Regions from separate parts of the Gordonia sp. HS-NH1 genome, predicted to be linked through region 2. Evidence: predicted binding sites of a transcription regulator. Region 2 holds the regulator's gene; each other region holds the start of a gene.

Region 1 (6,980 bases), on a different contig from region 2:
CCGTCCGACTACACCGCGACCTTCCTCGACGCCATGCAGGTCGCCCTGTCCGGCCGAATCCACCTCGACGACACCGTGTTCACGACTGCCGAGCAGGTGCTCGCCGAGATCTGGCAGAACCACTTCCTGCTGGCGCCGGCGGCGGCTGAGCCGGGTTGAAGAGAGGTCGAGGCCGATTCACCCCTCCGGCGTGATTCGGTCACCGCACGGGCCCGTCGCCGGAAGCCCCTGCGACGCAAACCCAAACAGCTGTCGGAGAACCCCGTGCTGCTCGAATCCTCCGGTGGTGGCGGAGCCCCCTCCGAGGTGGGGCGTCGCCGAAGGACGCGAGACGCACCGTCGGGCTCGACACGAGGAATCGGCACGGTCACGGACGACGCCGGTGCCCGTGACGACGAATCCGCCGCGACACAACCGGACCCGATCGCGCGCGAGCGAGCCGTACAGCTCGCGAGGCGCCTCCGTCTCGCGCGCCCGGTGGACACACCGAAGGCACGCCGCGGCGCCAACGGAACCCTCACCACCCAGCGGTGGCGTGGCGGCTCCGACGAACTCGACCTCGACGCGACACTCGAGGCACTCATCGGCAACCCGATCCCCGAGGACGACGACATCCGCGTGCGCGAGCGGGTCCGGCGCCGGCGCTCGATCGTGCTCGCGGTCGACGTGTCCGGCTCGACCCGTGGCGAACAGGTGCGCACCGCGGCAGCGACTGCCGGCGCTCTCGCCGGTGAACTCGGGCGTGACGATCTCGCCGTCATCGCCTTCTGGTCCGACGCCGCGCTCATCGTCCCCCTCGGCCGGCCGGTGACCACCGAGCGTCTCGTCGACGAACTCCTCGCCCTGCCCGCGCAGGGCCTGACCAATGTGGCCTTCCCACTTCAGACCGCCCTCGAACAGCTTGCCGGTGTACCGTCCGCCGATGCCCGCGTGATCCTGTTGAGCGACTGCGTCCACAACGCCGGACCCGATCCCCGGGACGTGGCCGGACGGCTCCCCCGCCTCGACGTGCTGCTCGACACCTCGGGTGAACACGACACCGAACTCGCCCAGGACCTCGCGCTCATCGGCCACGGGCGATGCCGGCCGATACGGGACCACCACGGCGTCGTACGCGCCCTGCAGGCGATCTTCGCCTGAGCGGTGGAGCGGTGGCCGCCTGTCGGTCAGATCACCGTGAGTCGCGAGAGAACACTCCCGCCCGAGCCCTCTACCACACGGCACCGACAAGTTGAGGTCGCCGAATAACGTTGCACAACATGGTGTTTGGGCTTGCCATGCGTCGACATTGAGGTACACTTGAACGATATTCGAACCGCACACGGGGGGTGACGGTCATGTTCGATTCCCAGCGAGACGTCGGCACCGACGTGCCGTCGCCTCGTGCGGTCGCGTTGCTCGCCGATCTCCACCGCGTGCTCGACGAGCTGCAGTCGGTGGATCTGTCGCCGTGCACCGATGCCGAACTCATCGACGTCGCAGTCGATACCGAACGCGCCATCGCACGACTGACCGTCGCCGGTGACCGGCAGATCGACCAGGCCGAGGCCCGCGACCTCCCCCGCAAGACCGGCTGCCGAACCCTCATGCAGTTCATGACGCACCGGCTGCGAGTGTCGAATCCGATGCGTCGCCGTAAGCAGATGGACGCCACCATTAACCGGACCAGCCTTGGCGGCGACGTCCTGCCACCCGAACACCCCTGCCTGGCTGAGGCTTTCACTCAAGGCACGGTCGGCACCGCGCACGTGCAGGCCGCACTGGATGTCCTCGACCGCATCCCGACAGCCGTCGACCACGACGTGAAGGTCGCCGCCGAACGACAGATGGCCGAGATCGCCGAAGCCCACACCCCCGCCGACATCACCCAACTCGGCGCACGCCTGCTCGCCCACCTCGACCCCGACGGCACCCTGGCCGACGACACCGACCAGAAACGCCGGCGCAACCTGTGGATCAGCCGGCAACGTGCCGATGGCACCGCCAAGGTGTCGGGCACCCTGACCCCCGAACTCGTCGCCCGACTCACGATGATGTTCGCAGTCTGGGGCAAGCCCGGACTCAACAACCCCGACGACCCTGATTCGCCCCGCGGACCGGGCGGCACCGCCGACCCCGATGCGGTGGCAGCCGCAGCCGATCGTGACGGGCGCACCCTGGCCCAGATCAACCACGACGCTCTCGATGCCGCACTCGCCGCGGGCTTTGCCGATGGCACGCTCGGCACCTCGCATCGAGGACTACCCGTTCAGTTGATCATCAAAGCCGACCTCGGCGACCTGATCCGCGAAGCCGGCCTCGCGACCACCGCCACCGGAACCCTGCTGCCCATCCCAGACGTCATCGCACTCGCCGCCGACACGCAACCATGGCTGGCGATCTTCAAAGACGCCACCACCGTGCCGCTGTACTTCGGGCGCGGAAAACGGTTCGCCACCCGGAACCAGCGGCTCGTGTCCTTCGCCCGCCCCGACGGCGAGGTGTGCTCGGCACCGGGATGCGACCAACCGGCCACCCACGTCGAACTCCACCACGCACAACGGGACTGGGCCGACGGTGGCCTCACCGACATCGACGACCTCGCACCCGCATGCCCACGACACAACCGCATGGTCGGCAAGAACCCCGGCCAGTACACCACCCGGGTCGTGCGCGACGGACCCGACGAAGGCCGCTGCGCCTGGAAACTCAACGCCGAACCCGGCGCACCGCCCAACCCCGAACACATCAACCGCCGACCCGACATACCCCGGCGATTCGCAGAACATCTGAACACCGTGCGCGACGAGATCCACGGACCACCAACCCGGCCCGGCGATCAAGCACGCCCGGAGAAGCCACGCCACCAAGACCCGCGCCGCTCATGGTTGACAACCAGCCACGTCATCGACGTCCGACCGCCACGACCCGGCCCACCCCCACCCCGACCTTCCCTCGTCGAAGCGCACCTGATGACGCTCCTGGCCACCCACTGAACCGCGCCCCCACATCGACGATCACCCACCGACGACAAAGGGACCCATCCCGAAGGATGGGTCCCCTGTCTTGCGATGAACTCTGTCGAGCTGAACTCAGCCGAGTACCAACGACTCTCCGTCGGCACTGACGTTGACCGGGACCACGTCACCGTCGCGGATGTCTCCGGCGAGCAGTTGCCTGGCGAGCTGGTCACCGATGGCCTGCTGCACCAGGCGGCGCAGCGGACGGGCACCGTACAGCGGGTCGAATCCCCGTGCGCCCAGCCATTCCTTGGCCTTGGTCGACACCTCGAGGTCGAGGCGGCGCTGCGCGAGCCGCTTCTTGAGCTGGCCGAGCTGGATGTCGACGATCGACACCAGTTCCTCCGGGCTCAGGGCGTCGAAGATCACGACGTCGTCGAGACGGTTGATGAACTCGGGCTTGAACGCCGAGCGCACGGCCATCATGACGTGGTCCTTGTCGCCACCCGCACCGAGGTTGGAGGTCAGGATCAGGATGGTGTTGCGGAAGTCCACCGTCCGGCCCTGTCCGTCGGTCAGGCGGCCTTCGTCCAGCACCTGCAGCAGCACGTCGAAGACGTCCGGATGGGCCTTCTCGATCTCGTCGAACAGGACCACCGTGTACGGACGACGTCGCACCGCCTCGGTCAGCTGACCACCGGCCTCGTACCCGACATAACCGGGCGGAGCGCCGACGAGCCTTGCCACGCTGTGCTTCTCGCCGTACTCGCTCATGTCGATACGGACCATGGCCCGCTCGTCGTCGAACAGGAACTCGGCGAGCGCCTTGGCGAGCTCGGTCTTGCCGACGCCGGTGGGGCCGAGGAACATGAACGAGCCGAGCGGCCGGTTCGGGTCGGCGACGCCTGCGCGTGCACGACGCACCGCGTCGGACACCGCCTGCACCGCGTCCTTCTGGCCGATGACCCGGTGTCCCAGTTCCTCTTCCATACGCAGCAGCTTGGCGGTCTCGCCCTCGAGCATGCGTCCGGCCGGGATTCCGGTCCACGCCGACACGACCTGCGCCACGTCGTCGGGGCCGACCTCCTCCTGCAGCATCACGTCCTGCGAGGGATCGGTGCCGGTCTTCTCGATCGCGGCCTCGAGTTCCTTCTCCAGGCCGGGGATCTTGCCGTACCGCAGTTCGGCTGCGCGCCCGAGATCACCGTCACGCTCGGCCCGATCGGCCTCGCCGCGAAGCCGTTCCAGCTCCTCCTTGAGGTCGCGAACCGCGTCGATCGCGGTCTTCTCCGACTGCCACCGGGCGGAGAGCTCATTGAGCTTCTCCTTCTGGTCGGCCAGTTCGGCGCGCAGCTTCTCGAGCCGGTCCTTCGACGCCGCGTCGGTCTCCTTCTGCAAGGCGACCTCCTCGACCTCGAGCCGACGGACGATCCGCTCGACCTCGTCGATCTCGACGGGGCGCGAGTCGATCTCCATCCGCAACCGCGACGCGGCCTCGTCGACGAGGTCGATGGCCTTGTCGGGCAGGAACCGCGACGTGATGTAGCGATCGGAAAGCGTTGCAGCGGCGACCAATGCGGAGTCGGTGATGCGCACACCATGGTGCACCTCGTACCGGTCCTTGAGGCCGCGGAGGATGCCGATGGCATCTTCGACCGACGGCTCGCCGACGTACACCTGCTGGAACCGACGCTCGAGTGCGGCATCCTTCTCGATGTACTTGCGGTACTCCTCGAGGGTCGTGGCACCGACCAGCCGCAGCTCACCACGGGCGAGCATCGGCTTGATCATGTTGCCCGCGTCCATCGCGGAATCGCCTGTCGCACCGGCGCCGACGATCGTGTGCAGCTCGTCGATGAAGGTGATGACCTGGCCGGCCGATCCCTTGATCTCGTCGAGCACGGCCTTGAGGCGTTCCTCGAACTCACCGCGGTACTTGGCACCGGCGACCATCGAACCCATGTCGAGGGAGATGACGGTCTTGCCGCGCAACGACTCCGGCACGTCGCCGGCGACGATACGCTGGGCGAGTCCTTCGACGATGGCGGTCTTGCCGACACCGGGTTCACCGATCAGGACCGGGTTGTTCTTGGTCCGACGGCTGAGGACCTGCACGACGCGCCGGATCTCGGTGTCGCGGCCGATGACCGGGTCGAGCTTGCCCTCGCGGGCCGCCGCGGTCAGGTCGGTCGAGTACTTCTCGAGAGCCTGGTAGGTCGATTCGGGGTCCTCAGAGGTGACCCGCGCACTGCCTCGCACGGCGACGAACGCCTCGCGCAGAGCCTGCGGAGTCGCACCGAGGTTGTGCAGCAGTTTGGCGACATCGGAGTCACCGGTCGCCAGACCGACGACGACGTGCTCGGTCGAGACGTACTCGTCGTCGAGCTCGCCGGCCAGTTGCTGGGCAGCGGTGACGGCCGCGATCGATTCGCGGGATAGTTGAGGCGTCGAGCTGGCGCCGGATACCGTCGGCATGCGATCGACCAGAGCCTGGGCCTGCGCACGAACGCTCGACGGGTCCACGCCCACTGCCTTGAGCAGCGGCGACGCGATGCCGTCGGACTGATCGAGCAGTGCCACGAGGATGTGGGCCGGTCGCACGTCGGGGTTGCCAGCACTGGCCGCCGCCTGCACAGCAGAGCTCAACGCTTGCTGCGTCTTGGTGGTGGGGGTGAAGCTGTCCACTCGCGTGCACCTTTCTCTTTAGTCCAACAGGCTCAAGTATGAGCCCTACGAGGTCTGTAACGCCACTAGAGTTGAGTGCATTCCGCTCAGGTCTACTAGATTTGTGATCTAGAACACTATCCGTGCCGCCGCGTCGTCGACCGGCAGTATTGAATGCATGACCGCAGACAGCTCCGCCCGGGAGAACGCGACACAGTCCGACGCCCCTGCCGCCACGGACGCGGCAGTGATCTTCGTTCTCTTCGGGTCGACCGGCGACCTCGCCAAGCGGATGGTCCTGCCCTCGCTGTTCGAACTCCACCGTCGAGGCCTGCTCCCGGACGGGTGGCAGCTCATCGGCAACGGCCGGGGCGACCGCACTGACGACGAGTTCCGGCAGCACGTGAAGAACGCGGTCGAGGAATTCGGTTCGGACGGGTCGGTGTCCTCGGACGAATGGGCCTCGTTCGCCGAGACCATTCGATTTGCCGGCGGCGGGTTCACCGCCGACGACCCCGGCCGCCTGCTGGAGGTGATCGACGCCAGCCGAGACGCCATCGGCGGCACGGCCCAGCTGGTTCACTATCTCGCCCTCCCGCCGACCACCTTCGTCGACTACACGAAAGCGATCGCCGCGCACGGTCTCGCGAAGAACTCGCGCGTCGTCTACGAGAAGCCGTTCGGTACGTCACCCGGCGGATTCCGGACCCTCGACGAGGCGGTCCACGAATCCCTCGACGAAGACCAGATCTACCGGATCGACCATTTCCTGGGGAAGGAGAGCACCCAGAACCTGCACGTGCTGCGTTTCGCCAACGGCCTGTTCGCCGGGGTGTGGAACCGCGAGCACGTGGAGGAGGTCCAGATCGACGTCCCGGAAACCCTCGACATCGCCGACCGCGCCGCGTTCTACGACGCCACCGGGGCATTCCTGGACATGATCGTCACGCACCTGTTCCAGGTGGCGGCCGAAGTCGCGATGGAACCTCCGGTCTCGCTCGGCGCCGAGGACCTGCTCGGCGCCCGGGAGTCGGTCATCGCCGCCTTCCGGCCACTCGACCCCGCCGAGGTGGTCTTCGGTCAATACGAGGGCTACCGCGACACCGAGGGCATCCCCGACGACTCCACCACCGAGACGTTCGCGGCGGTGCGCCTGTGGGTCGACACCGACCGCTGGCACGGTGTCCCGTTCCTGCTCCGTACCGGCAAGATGCTCGACCACAGCGCGCAACGCCTCAGCCTGGTCTTCCGCGCCCCCGCCGACGGTCCGCTGACCGACACTCCGACCGACGGCACCGTGCTGACCTTCGACCTGGCCGGCGACGGTGCCATCGATCTCGCCGTCACGATCAAGGAACCGGGTTCGGGGACCGACCT
Region 2 (6,980 bases):
GACGTCTCGACCACGCGGCAGCCCGCTGACCGTCGTCGCGAGCCGCGACGCGGCGTCGGGGTCGGTGACCGAGGCGATCTCACCCGGCGCGAAGTCGGCGGTGCCGAGGACCGCGCCCGACGCGGTGTCGACGGTCGCCAGCGTCGTGCCGGCCGCGGGTGCCGCGTTGCGATCGAGGTCGACGACGGCGACCACACCGCCGCGGGTCGAGTAGGTGCAGGCGATCTCGGCCAGTGCCGCGGCGTATCCGGTGACGACGACCTTGTCGCTCCAGGACGGCCCCGTGGCCGCGCCCGGCGCGAAGACCCGGGCCAGATGATCGCGGACGTCCGCACGCGACGCCGAGATGCCGATCCGATCGACCTCCACCGGGACGGAGTCGACGAGTTCGACGATGGCGGCCTCGGCACCGGCGGCCGACGCGTCGGGGAGGTCCACGAGGTTGCTCGCCAGGATGTGTCCGTCGGCGTCACGAACCACCGAGCTGATCTGGTCGTCGACGACGGAGATGCCCAGAACCACGAACCCTGGCAACGGACCGGTTCCCGGTACCTCGGACATGGTTCACCTCCCGTCGCCGGCCTGCTGCGGCGTCCTGACCCGCTAGCCTAGCGGCTGGCGTGTAGAGGGGGGCACCCGACCGTGTCCGGTGTACTGCTCAGATCGGCTCGGCGGCATGCTGGGTGTAGGCGGCGACGCGGACCGCCTCGTCGGTTTCCAGGCCCGCCCCCAGGGCTCCTCCGACGGTCGCGAGTGAGCAGGTCAGCCAGGCGACCTCCAGATAGTCGGTGAAGCCGGCCGGGTGTCCGAGGGTCGAACTGAACACCTCCGGCACCACGAGGCACATCGCGCCGAGCGCGGACAGCACGAACAGTGCCGCGTAGAGGGCTGCGACACCGAGGGCCACCGTGATCACGGTGACGATGTTGAACAGCGCCACCTGTTCTCGCGTCTGTCGAGAGCAGCCGCGTTCCCAGAGGTCGGCACCGATGATCAGCGTCGCGGTGATGGCGATGATGGATCCGAGCGCGACACCGGTGAGTCGAATCCCGCCGAAAGTGTCTGCGAGCAGCCAGATGTCGGCGGTCACCAACGCGAAGACCCCGGCCGCGATCGCTCCGGTGAGCGCGCGGGTGAGGCCGAGTGCGAGACGCCACGGGCGGTTGGCCCGCACCATGCCGGTGAGCAGGCGCAGGTTGCCCGTCAGGACGCGCGCGGTGAAGGCGGTGCCCTCGTCGTCGACGTCGGTCCCGAGCTGACGGACACGGTGGCGCAACGCCGATCGCGCCGGCGACTTCTGGTGTTCGCGAAGGTCGTCGGCGTCGGCGCCGAGGAGTTGCCCGACGAGTCCGGTGATGATCGCGCGGGTCCGCTGTCGCACGCCGGTCGCGCCGAGCGCGGGCACCGAGAGGACCGCGACGCCGTGCACGGCGTTGGCATGCGCCACGACCGGGCGCTTGCCGACGTGCAGCGGAAGGTCGGTCAGGTGGACCACCAGGTCCCATTCACGTTCGAGCAGAAGGTCTCTCGTGGCATCGACGATCTCGGCGTCGCCGGCCGGCGGCTGCACGAGTCCGGCCTCGACGAGTTCGATCTGCCATCGGGCGCCCGGGAACGTCGTCTGGACGTGTTCGGTCAGACCGTCATCGACGAGTTTGCGCGCGAGACCGATGGCCTGGCCGGGCGCTCCGACGATGCCGAGGACGACGACGGGCTGAGCCGGCGAGTCGGCGGAGGAGTCCATCTGCGGCCGGGGTTCAGGCGAACCGGGCCGCCAGCGCCCGGAGCGTGCCCTCGATCCCCTTGCCGTTCTTCTTGTCGTAGCCGATGAGTTCCATGACCTTCGGCACCCGGAGTGTCGAGTAGTCGAACGTCTCGGTGACGGCGGTGGTGGTCGGCGAGGTCGATTCGAGCTCCCACCGCCAGCGGTGGCCCATCGGATGCTGCCACTCGACGACCCGGTCGGGTTCGAAGTCGGTGACGGTCGAGGTGATCTTGTACGGCACGCCGAACTGCTTCATCCCGACGCTGAAACGCGCGCCGCGGGTCAATGTCTCGGGCCCGCTGACGGGGGTGTCGCGCACCGTGCCGGAGCCGTCGAGTTCGGGATGGCGATGGGGGTTCGACACGAGCGCGAACACATCGGCGGCCGGGGCGTTCACCACCACCCGACGCGAGACCTTGTGGGGACCGGAGTCGACGGTGGTGACGGGTTCGGAAGCCATGCGGTCAACGTTACGCACGTCGACCGGCTCGCGTCGAAAACTGCGCCCGGGCGCCACGACGCCGGGCCCGATCGGATGTCGGGCCCGGCGAGGGGTGTGATGAGTCAGTCGGTGGTGCGCTTACGTCGCGGCTGCCATACGACCAGGGCGTTGGTGCGCGGCACCGGGACGAGTTCGCCACCGCGGCGGGTCCGCGACGCCTGCACCTCGTCGGTGAGCTCGCGAACCCGGTGCTGGAGAGCCTCCACCTGATTGCTCAGGTCGATGATGCGCTTGATGCCCGCGAGGTTGACGCCCTCCTCCTGCGAGAGACGCTGGATCTCCCGCAGGAGTTCGACGTCTCGGGACGAGTAGCGGCGACCGCCACCACTCGTCCGCTGCGGGGTGACCAGCCCCAGACGGTCATAGGTCCGCAGGGTCTGCGCGTGCATGCCGGCGAGTTCGGCGGCGACCGAGATCAGAAAGGTCGCGCCGTCGGCGTCGAAGTTCTTCTGACCGGCCATCACTCATCGCCCCCAGTCCGCCCGCGGGTCGAAACCGCTTGCCCGCTCGGCCTGATCGTAGGCGCGCATCGCCTCGACCGCTGCCTCGTCGAGTTTGTTCGGCACCGCGACCTTCACGGTGACGAGCAGGTCGCCCGCACCGCCGGACCGTTTGGGCACACCGCGACCACGCACCCGCAGGGTGCGGCCGTCGGTGGTGTTCGGCGGGATCTTCACCCCTACCGAGCCCTCGAGCGTCGGGACCGAGACAGTCGCTCCGAGAACGAGTTCGGAGATCCGCACCGGCAACTGCACCCGAAGGTCATTGCCGCTGCGGGTGAACTGCTTGTGCGGGGTCACGTGCACGACGACGTACAGGTCACCCGATGGGGCCCCACGCCGCCCGGCCTCGCCCTGTCCGGCGAGCCGGATGCGTTGTCCGTCCTCGACGCCGGCGGGAATCCGCACGTTGATGGTGCGTGCGCGGACCTTCACTCCGCTTCCGTCGCAGTCGGTGCACGGATCGTCGATCCGCGAACCGGTGCCCTGGCAGTCCTGGCAGGGCTCACTGAAACCGAACGCGCCCTGGTTGCGGCTCACGAAGCCCGAACCGTTGCAGTTCGCGCACACACGCGGACTCGTTCCGGGCTTGGCGCCCGAACCGTGGCAGGTGGTGCAGGGGGACGGGCTGGTCACCCGCAGGGGGACGGTCGTGCCGAGCGCGGCATCGGAGAACGAGAGCGTCGTCTCGGTCTCGAGGTCTTTGCCGCGACGCGGACGGCTCGCCGTCGAAGTACGTTGCGTTCCGCCGCCGCGGTTGAACAGTCCGTCGAAGATGTCGCCGAAACCGCCCCCGCCGCCGCCGGTCTGCGCCCCGCCGAACAGATCGCCGAGGTCGAAGTCGTTACCGCCGGTGGTGTAGGTCGTTCCGCCGCCGGGGAATCCGCCCGGGAAGCCGTTGCCGCCGCCGCGGAATCGTCCGCCGGCGAACATGGCGCGTGTCTCGTCGTATTCCTTGCGCTTCTCGGAGTCGCCGAGCACGCTGTGGGCTTCGGACACCCGCTTGAAGCGCTCCTCGGCCGCGGTGTCACCCGGATTGGCATCCGGATGCAGCTCGCGCGCGAGCTTGCGATAGGCCTTCTTGATCTCTTCAGCCGAAGCGTCAGAAGCAACGCCCAGGTCCTTGTAGAAGTCGTGTTCTAACCACTCACGTTGTGGTGCCACCAGACGTCACCTCCTCTGAGTTCTGTTGTCTGGATGAATGTCTTGCGAAGAACCTGAGGTGCGAGGTTCGCGGTCTGCGCTCCTCGCACCTCAGGGATCGGTGTTCGCTCTATTGTGCACCGGTCTGGTCACCCGCGGGAGCGGGATCGGTGACCGTCACCATCGCGGTGCGGATCACCTTCTCGCCCAGGCGGTAGCCGCATCGGTACACCGATCCGATCACCGGATGTGCTCCGGTGCCGTCGTGTTGCACGGCTTCGTGGAGTTCGGGATCGAACTCGTCACCCGACGCACCGAAGGCCACGAGACCTTCGGCGGCCAGCACACCGGCCAGCTTGTCGGCGACCGAACGCAGCGGCCCGCTGTCGAGATCGCCGTGCTCGCGGGCACGGTCGAGGTCGTCGATGACCGGCAGCAGCTTGTCGATCAGGATCTGCTTGCCGTAGGCGACCGAGCCCTGCTTCTCCTCGGCGGCACGCCGTCGGAAGTTGGCGAACTGGGCGCGTTCACGCTGGAGGTCGGCCGTCAGTTCGGCGACGCGTGCATCCGGTTCGTCGGGTGCGGCGTCGGCCTGCTCCTCGCCGACCTGTGACTCGTCGACGACCGGTCCGGCGTCGGCCGGGCCGGGTCCGGCGGCCGGCTCGTCGCGCACCTCACCCGTTTCCGGGTCGATGCGACGACGGTCGGTCACCGTCACCGGCTCCTCGCCGGACCCATTCGTCGAATGGGATCCTGCGGTCACTTGTTCTCCTTGGTGTCAGCGTCGTCGACGACCTCGGCGTCGACGACGTCGGGATCGCTGTCGGCGCCGGCAGCCTCACCGTTGGGGGACTCTGCCGCGGCGTTGGCGTAGATCGCCTGGCCGAGGGCCTGCGACTCCTCCGACAGCTTCTCGATCGCGGTCTTGATCGCGGCGGTGTCGGTGCCCTTCAACGCTTCCTGCGCGTTGGAGACGGCTGCCTCGACCTTCTCCTTGACCTCCGCCGGGACCTTGTCCTCGTTCTCCTTGAGGAACTTCTCGGTCTGGTGGACGAGCGACTCCGCCTGGTTGCGGGTCTCGGCCTCCTCGCGGCGCTTGCGGTCCTCGTCGGCGTGGGCCTCCGCGTCCTTGATCATGCGGTCGATCTCGTCCTTGCTCAGGCCGGAACCGTCCTGGATGCGGATGGAGTTCTCCTTGCCGGTGCCCTTGTCCTTCGCGGTGACGTGCACGATGCCGTTGGCGTCGATGTCGAAGGTCACCTCGATCTGCGGGACACCCTGCAGTGCCGGGGCGATGCCGCCGAGCTCGAAGCTGCCCAGCAGCTTGTTGTGCGAGGCGATCTCGCGCTCACCCTGATAGACCTGGATCTGCACCGACGGCTGGTTGTCCTCGGCCGTGGTGTAGGTCTCCGACCGCTTGGTCGGGATCGTGGTGTTGCGCTCGATCAGCTTGTGCATCACGCCGCCCTTGGTCTCGATGCCGAGGGAGAGCGGGGTGACGTCGAGCAACAGCACGTCCTTGACCTCACCGCGGAGCACACCGGCCTGCAGTGCGGCGCCGACGGCGACGACCTCGTCCGGGTTGACGCCCTTGTTGGGCTCGCGGCCACCGGTCAGTTCCTTCACCAGGTCGGTGACGGCCGGCATACGGGTCGAACCACCGACGAGCACGACATGGTCGATGTCGCCGACGGAGATGCCCGCATCCTTGATGACGGCCTGGAACGGTGCGCGGGTGCGCTCCAGCAGATCAGAGGTGATCTTCTGGAACTCGCTGCGCGAGAGCTGCTCGTCGAGGAACAGCGGGTTCTTGTCGGCGTCGACGGTGATGTAGGGCAGGTTGATCGAGGTGCTCTGCGAGCTCGAGAGCTCGATCTTGGCCTTCTCGGCGGCCTCACGCAGACGCTGCAGGGCCATCTTGTCCTTGGTCAGGTCGATGCCGTTCTGGCTCTTGAACTTCTCCACGAGCCAGTCGACGACGCGCTGATCCCAGTCGTCACCACCGAGGTGGTTGTCACCGGAGGTCGCGCGGACCTCGACGACACCGTCGCCGATTTCGAGCAGCGAGACGTCGAAGGTACCGCCACCGAGGTCGAAGACCAGGATGGTCTGTTCCTTCTCGCCCTTGTCCAGGCCGTAGGCCAGGGCGGCCGCGGTCGGCTCGTTGACGATGCGGAGCACGTTGAGGCCGGCGATCTGGCCGGCTTCCTTGGTGGCCTGACGCTGGGAGTCGTTGAAGTACGCGGGCACCGTGATGACGGCGTCGGTGACGTCCTCACCCAGGTATGACTCGGCGTCGCGCTTGAGCTTCATGAGCGTGCGCGCGCTGATCTCCTGCGGGGTGTACTTCTTGTCGTCGATCTCGACGGTCCAGTCGCCTTCGCCCATGTGGCGCTTGACGGAGCGGATGGTGCGGTCGACGTTCGTGACCGCCTGGTTCTTCGCGGGCTGACCGACCAGCACCTCGCCGTTACGCGCGAACGCGACCACCGACGGCGTGGTCCGCGCGCCTTCGGCGTTGGCGATGACGGCGGCTTCGCCGCCTTCGAGCACGGCGACCACCGAGTTGGTGGTACCGAGGTCGATTCCAACAGCACGAGACATGTTTGGCTTCCTCCTAGTTTGTGGGTGTGCACCCGAGTCCTTGTCCCGAGGTCTCGCGACCGCGGGGATGTCGTGGCGAAACTCTGCGGGACCGGACTTCAGTGCGTCCGACTCATGTCCTACTGAAAAAGTGGGTCCGAGTCAAACCTACTTGAGTCCACATCACTCAGGTTTCTCGAAGTGTGTAACGGGCCTCATCGGCGGATTGTTCCCGGGTCGTCGAAAAAAGTTGAGCGGATGCCGCTCAGTCCCGACGAGACCACAGATGCGTATGACGGTGTGCCCGGATTCCGGGCGCACCGTCATACGGATCATCAGCCGCTCACCAGGAACTACCCAGGTGACCGACGTCACGGACCAGTGCTCACCGTCGTCGGGTGAGCAACAAGCGGGCTGCCGCGTCGAGCAGGAAGCCCAGGATGCCGATCACGACGATCAGGGCGGCGACCTGGTCGTAGGCCAGCTG
Region 3 (6,980 bases), on a different contig from region 2:
CTGATCCAGGGTGTCGGTCCAATCGCCGCTGCGCTTGATCTGGCGGATGAGTAGTGGTGGGTAGCGCGAGAATTCGTGAGGCAGTCCTAGCGCGAAAGCGATATGGCCCCAAGGTCTCGCGGTCCCAGACCGTGCAAGGAGCATGGAAAGGACGGCGCGATCCTTCGCAGTCGTGTAGTCGCGGAATCCCGTCCAGTGAACTTGAGGTATCGACGAGAGAGGAATGTGGTTGCCCGGGATCTCGTGGGCCGTCGGATAACGGGCACACCCACTAGCAACTCGAAACGTCAGTTGTGCCGTCGGCGATAGCTTTTCGGCGAGCGGGGTGATGGCGAGGTGGCCGATAACCGCATTCGTCCGACTACGGGGCAAATCTCGGCCGTCCCTGAGAAGCCAGGTTCCTGGAGTAAGGACGCTCTGCTCTACGGCGAGCGAATGAGCCGCATGAACGTCCTCCTCGCAGAGGATGGACTTTACCTTGAGGAGTTGCTCGAGGCACGCGGCGTCAGGGTCGCTTGCTGCTTGACAGCTCATAATGGGCTTGCCCAGCGTCAGAGCCGCGTCGAAGTATTCGCGTGTACTGAACCGCTGACCGCCAAAGCTGTTCGTCGAAGGCTCTGATGCACCGCGTGCGAGTTCGAGAATCCAAACCTGAGCTTCAACGATCTCGGGGGCAACCCTACGGAACTCGACGTCGCGCAAGTCGTGGCCGCAGTATGCGTGTCGAGTTCTTGGTGTTCGGGGGCGATTGTCGCGCTGCGGACAGGCCCAGTTGGGGTCGGTGCTATTGGGCCAACTCGTGCCCGCCCACGGCGTCTCGGCGCACCGAGGGCAGTTGGTAGGCATCAAGATCGCATGTTCGACACAGACGCGGTGTAGCGGCAGTGACCATGTCGAGTTCCAGTATCCTTGCTGAGCAAGGCATTCGGGACAGTAGGAAGGGTCGAGGGGCATCGATTCCGAAGACTTACCGTACCGTTCCCAGTGCGTGCGAAATGCGGAAACAGCCTCGGATATGAGTCCTGCCCGGAGGTATCGGGCTCGTTCGTCCGGTAGCCCCACCGTATCCACAATCAAATCACTGTGCTCAGCGATATGCGCAGAGACTCGTGTGGGGGACCAGGCACTCGTTGGAATCCCGAGTTCTCGGAGTAGCGCGCGTGCGGTGAGTCCGTAGCGGTGGCCGAAACGGCGCAGCCAACTCGGTGCGGTCTCATCGTCCCTGGGGGCGACGAGTATGGGAAGCCGCCGCGGGTTGTACCCGTCTGGTATCGCAATTGCGGAGGGTAGTTGCTCCGCGTCGGTTCTCTCACCTCTTGGGAGTGGTGAGCCGCTGAGCGGCATTGTCAACGACGACCTCCTCCAGGATGCTCGCAGTAATTTGCTCGGTGCCCGTCTTAATAGCCAGATAGGCGGCCCGATCGAGCAGGTTCGTCAGTGAACCGATGTGCCCTTGCGTTCGGCGGAAGAGTTCCTTGCCGAAATCGGATAGTGTCCCAGGCGTTTGCGCGGCGAGCATTAGGTGCAATTCGAGGGCGTTGAGAAGCGAGATCCAGGCGACGTTGCTGGCATCGGAGTCGGTGTTGAACGGCGCGACGCGTGCACGTGTGGCACGGCGGGCAGTCTGTGCGTACACGGCACCGTCATCGCCTCCCAGGCCCTCGTCGAAGAACTTCTTCTCTGTGAGGCGTACACCGACGTAAATGAACGTGACCGCCATTTCGTTGGCCAAGCCCTTCAGATGATTGCTTACTTCGCGACCGTGACGGTCTCGAAAGTCGATGAAGTGAAGGTCATCGATGACAATTATCTGAGTCTCGCAGCTCCGTACGCAGTCGACCGCGAGCGCACCCAAACCAGAAGTATTCGCACCAGCTACCCCCAGATGGCCATAGAAGGCGAGGATCTTTCTGTTCAGGCCCTTGAGGGTGATTCCAGCATCGAGCGGGATGAAGGCGACCGGAATACGCTGATCGCCTGCGGCGGTCTCGCTGCTGAGGCGGCGAATTGCAGTTCGATGGAACTGCCTTGCGTAGCGGATGGCGATGGTGGTCTTACCGAGACCTGGCGGGGCGTCGATCACGACCGATCCGCGGAGGCGGTCGCCATCGCGACGGTTGGACGCCATGACTTGATCGATGACAGCGAAGGCGTGCGTGAGTTGAGCTGTCTTGACAGTCGGGAGGTTGGCATTCCATACAAAGCGAGCTTCGTTGTAGTCTTCGCGCTCGTCGTCGCTGAGCGCTGCGATCTGTCCCTTCGTGAGGAGTTCCAGGCTCGCGCGCGGCGGCGAATGCACGAAGTCGTGCCAGCCCACTTTTGACGCCAGGTTGTAGCGATGCGGTTGATTGTTTCGAAGCCATAGTGCCCATGGGTTACTCATTCGTCGAATACCTCATAGCTCGAATCGTCTGCACCTTGGTACTTCTCAAACACATCGAGGTCATCGTCCAAATCCCAACCTGGAGGGCGACGTTCTGCTCTCCTCGCGAGAAGGTCGATAACTCCTGGCAGTGATGCAATCTCGTCGTCAGGTTGGCCATCGCCAGTATCGCTTGCCGTGGAACGGGTGCTGGCCAGGCGTCGTGCGAGGGCGCGGTCGCGCTTGGATTTGGTGTTGCCTTTGGACCACTCATCGAGGAGGTTGCGGACGGCGTCCTGTGGGTCGACATGCCGGTTTTCGCGGACGGCCAGAAGCTTGGTGTAGTCGGCGGCGTCCGAGGAGAAGGGCTGGTCGAGTCCACCTGCGTGCTCCCAGACCAGAGGCGACCATTTGCCAGATGAGGGGTCGCGGAAGTACACGCGTCGAACATCGCCGCTGTCTATGTGGATTGGCCATTTTCTAGCCTTCGGACCACCGAAGTTGGACTTGCTATTCCGGTAAGGGTTGAGCGCCGCGCCATCGTATCGGCGCCCATCCACTTCTATGCCATAGTGCTGGATCGTGCGCCACTCCACATTGAGAAACTCGTACGCAAGGTCCGGTGAGGACGGGATGGTGAGTCCACCGGCGCGAGCCAGGCCGATCTCGTACATTTCGAGCGGTGATAGCTCGAGGCCGGGCGTCTCAGGGAGACACAAGCCTTCGTGTTTCGACCGGTGGTACACCCGAGCTGTCCACTCGCGAATTATCGACTCAAGCTCGGCGACGTAGTAGAACGCTTGACTCTCAATGTCTTCACCGCGGTGATAGACGTCGGGTCCCTTGTAGCCCGGCAGTTGCTGAAGCAGGCCGAGCCGAATGGTCTTGAAGAAGCGTTCGACAGTTGGCTTGTCTGACGCCTTCTTTACGATCGCAGGCTGAATCGAGATTCCGAGTCGCGCACAGGCGGATCTGACATGGTGCGAGAGGTAGATCTTGCCATGGTCAACAACGATTGACTCGGGTAGGCAGCCTGGGATGCTCGGAGTGGCATCGTCTGCGGTCGGGTCGTCGCGTTCGATTGCGATCGAACTAGGCACGCCGTGAAACGGCCACGCTCCGTCGTCGACCGGTTCTTGGGGCGTGACCGACTGGTGTAACACATTGGCCACGTCGATTGCCTTGGTTGAAATCGGGGTCAGGCGCAGACCGACAATGCAGCGTGTATAGAGGTCTTGCGCCACAGTGAGTTCGACCGGCACCCAACGCAGCGTGATCGGCTCCATCGCGAACACGTCGAGGCGCGTTGTGTCGAGTACGAAGTACTCTCCGGGGCGCGTGGCGCGCAAACGGCCATACGGGGCCTCCGGCCGGTCGGCGGCGATTCGCCGTGCCTTTCCGCTGCCAAATGAATAGCGACCCTTGGAGAGCTCGTCCAGCCAGCGGTAGGCGGTCGCATTGGATGGGGTGGGCGCCAGATCGGCGCCACACCGCTCGGTCAGCAGATTGTTGGCCTGGTCGATTACTATGTTTCTGCTGGGTGTGGATTCGCGTGTGTACCGATTGAGTACGTCGAGGCACGCCTCCCGCCAGAGTGGGTCGATCGGCGAGCGCTGCTTCCTTGCTTCGACGAGGCCGGCTGGTCCTGACTCTTGATACGCCTTCACCCAGCGTTTGACGGTGCGGTCAGACATGTTGTGTGCGAGAGCGACCGTTTCGGAGCTGCGACCGATAGAGTCGCCGCTGTTGTGATGCATCTCCAGTACTGCTTCGACGACGGCGAGCCGTGCGTTGTAAGTCTCTTGCTGTTTCTTCGTAAGATTCGAAAGCAGTTGTCCGGACGTCTCGCAGGGCCTGCGAGGTGCGTCGAGCGGCTGAGAAGACCTCACGAGGTGTGGAGTGCTCACCGCTCGTGTGCCGCGATCCGATTCGACTATCGACCGACTGTCGCTGATCTCGACTATGCGGACCACGGATCCGTCGATCCACACCCGATCGCCAACAGCAAGTCGATAAGTGTTGCTCATACGGCCTCGGCTCGATGGATCAAGGTGTTGTCGCCGAATGGCCGGGTGAGATCGGCCGTGAAGGTGCCCGTCCACAGAAGCTCGAGGACGATGTGTCGAGGCCGTGCAATCCGCTCGGCTGCGAGTGTGGCTTCAGCGTGCGCGATTGAGAGCTCCTCTGGAAATCGTTCGAGCACCGTCTGGAACAGGGCCGCGCGCGACTCGCGGCGAGCCTGAGAAGCGAATCTGATGTTGTTGATCAACGCCGAGTCCTCGCCGGTCCAAACCTCATAATCGGCGGAGAGGCGCTTGGACACCACCTTGGTCCACGTGAACACGGCCTTGACCTCGTCTTTCTGCGCGATTCGTGGATTCTTGACGTCCACGACCAAATATGACCCATCAGCCCGCGTCAGTAGGAGATCGGGACAGTGGCGTCGGCCGGTACCTCTGTCGTCGCCGGTGATCCAGAAAGGTTGCGCCGTGATCCAAACGACTTCGGGATCGAAGTCGGCAAGCAAGATGCGGTCGCGTTCGAGAAGGCTTTCGTAAACCACGTGGTCGGCTGTTGTACGGGTCCAAAAAAGACCTGGATAGTGGCGTTGGCCGGCGTGGGACGGTGGCAGGCGCACTGGCTGGGCTCGGGCCATCGAGCTGATCGAGTGATCCCTGACCTGACTGATGGTCTCGTCACCGGCTTCGGTAACGAAGCGAATCTCGGTCGCACCGATCTGATCAGGCATTTTGCTATCGTGCCGCATGACAGCCCGATGAGAACGATGACACGCCTATGACAAGCCGATGAGAAAATGACACGTTCGGTGAGAAGCTACAGGCCCCGTTCGCTCCTGGCATAAATCGCTCGGGAACAAGATTCCTGCCACCTGGGTTGAGTCGGTCAGACTTAACTCTGGAGGTTTCATGTCGAAGACATATTCACTACCGGTTCTCTTCGTCGCCGACGTCGTCCTGCTGCCCGGCATGGTCGTGCCCATCCCGCTCGACGATGCCGCCCAGGCCACGGTCGACGCCGCACGGGCGAGCGAGACCGGAAAACTGCTGGTCGCGCCGCGTCTGGACGACCGGTATCCCACCTACGGTGTCATCGCCTCGATCGTCCAGGTCGGACGCATCCCGGGCGGCGGCCTCGCGGCTGTCGTCAAGGGTGAACAGCGGGCACAGATCGGGACCGGAACACCCGGCCACGGTGCCGCGCTGTGGGTCGAGGTGACCGAGGTCGACGCCGTAGACGCCACCGACGAAGACCGTGAACTCGCCGGCGAGTACAAGAAGCTCGTGCTGGCGATGCTGCAGCGCCGCGAGGCGTGGCAGCTCATCGACGCCGTCAACAAGATGTCCGAGCCTTCGGATCTCGCCGACACGTCAGGCTATGCGGCGTGGCTGACCGACGAACAGAAGCGCGAGCTGCTCGAGACGCCGGTGACCGCCGAGCGGTTGCGTCGGCTCATCGAATGGACCGGCGATCACCTGGCCGAGTCCGAGGTGACCGAGAAGATCGCCGAGGACGTCCGGGCGGGCATGGACAAGCAGCAGAAGGAATTCCTGTTGCGTCAGCAGCTCGCCGCGATCCGCAAGGAACTCGGCGAGGACGAGCCCGAAGGAGCCGACGACTACCGCGGCCGCGTCGAAGAGGCCGACCTGCCGGAGAAGGTGCGCGAAGCCGCGCTCCGTGAGGTGGGCAAGCTCGAACGCGCCAGCGACCAGTCGCCGGAGACCGGATGGATCCGCACCTGGCTCGACACCGTGCTCGACCTGCCGTGGAACACCCGCACCGAGGACTCCACCGACGTCAAGGGCGCTCGCGAGATCCTCGACGCCGACCACCACGGCCTCGATGACGTGAAGGACCGCATCGTCGAGTACCTGGCGGTGCGTGCCCGTCGCGCCGAACGCGGCCTGCAGGTCGTCGGCGGACGCGGGTCGGGCGCTGTCATGGTGCTCGCCGGTCCTCCCGGCGTCGGCAAGACGTCGCTCGGTGAGAGCGTCGCCCGGGCGCTCGGCCGCAAGTTCGTGCGTGTCGCCCTGGGCGGTGTGCGCGACGAGTCGGAGATCCGTGGTCACCGCCGCACCTACGTCGGCGCGCTGCCCGGCCGGATCGTGCGGGCCATCGGCGAGGCGGGATCGATGAATCCCGTTGTGCTGCTGGACGAGATCGACAAGGTGGGGTCGGACTACCGGGGCGACCCGGCCGCCGCGCTGCTCGAGGTCCTCGACCCCGCGCAGAACCACACCTTCCGGGATCACTACCTCGATCTCGATCTCGACCTGTCCGACGTCCTGTTCCTGGCGACCGCCAATGTCATCGAGAACATCCCGTCGGCCCTGCTCGACCGCATGGAACTCGTCACGCTCGACGGCTACACCGAGGACGACAAGGTCGCCATCGCCCGCGACTACCTGCTGCCCCGGCAGGCCGAGCGTGCGGCCCTGACGCCCGACGAGGTGACCGTCACGGATGCGGCGTTGCGCGAGATCGCGGCCAACTACACCCGTGAACCCGGTGTGCGACAGTTCGAACGGTTGCTGGCCAAGGCGCTCCGCAAAGCGGCGACCAACCTCGCACAAGGGACCGCGACGGCGCCCGTCACCAT

The links. The regulator HspR, encoded in region 2, represses chaperone genes until heat shock. The targets are predictions, from matches to a motif close to ANNTGAGTNNNNNNNACTCANNT.
Region 1: clpB (ATP-dependent chaperone ClpB) is a predicted target of HspR. The motif match lies at 5,694-5,716, and genes of this name have one in related genera.
Region 3: lon (endopeptidase La) is a predicted target of HspR. The motif match lies at 5,256-5,278, and genes of this name have one in related genera.

What each region holds. Positions count from the first base shown of each region.
Region 1 covers NZ_LIYC01000001.1:277,897-284,876, forward strand. The annotation lists gene AMD30_RS01190 (AAA family ATPase) at 1-159, shown strand, start outside; gene AMD30_RS01195 (vWA domain-containing protein) at 265-1,140, shown strand; gene AMD30_RS01200 (HNH endonuclease signature motif containing protein) at 1,338-2,975, shown strand; gene clpB (ATP-dependent chaperone ClpB) at 3,072-5,624, opposite strand; gene AMD30_RS01210 (glucose-6-phosphate dehydrogenase) at 5,782-6,980, shown strand, end outside.
Region 2 covers NZ_LIYC01000051.1:17,655-24,634, forward strand. The annotation lists gene AMD30_RS22035 (hypothetical protein) at 1-561, opposite strand, end outside; gene AMD30_RS22040 (hypothetical protein) at 659-1,744, opposite strand; gene AMD30_RS22045 (SRPBCC family protein) at 1,758-2,225, opposite strand; gene AMD30_RS22050 (heat shock protein transcriptional repressor HspR) at 2,330-2,728, opposite strand; gene dnaJ (molecular chaperone DnaJ) at 2,732-3,931, opposite strand; gene grpE (nucleotide exchange factor GrpE) at 4,041-4,673, opposite strand; gene dnaK (molecular chaperone DnaK) at 4,670-6,514, opposite strand; gene AMD30_RS22070 (ABC transporter permease) at 6,879-6,980, opposite strand, start outside.
Region 3 covers NZ_LIYC01000072.1:1,019-7,998, reverse strand. The annotation lists gene AMD30_RS25615 (hypothetical protein) at 1-702, opposite strand, end outside; partial or broken gene AMD30_RS25845 (TniQ family protein) at 862-1,344, opposite strand; gene AMD30_RS23735 (ATP-binding protein) at 1,310-2,383, opposite strand; gene AMD30_RS23730 (helix-turn-helix domain-containing protein) at 2,380-4,389, opposite strand; gene AMD30_RS23725 (TnsA-like heteromeric transposase endonuclease subunit) at 4,386-5,111, opposite strand; gene lon (endopeptidase La) at 5,290-6,980, shown strand, end outside.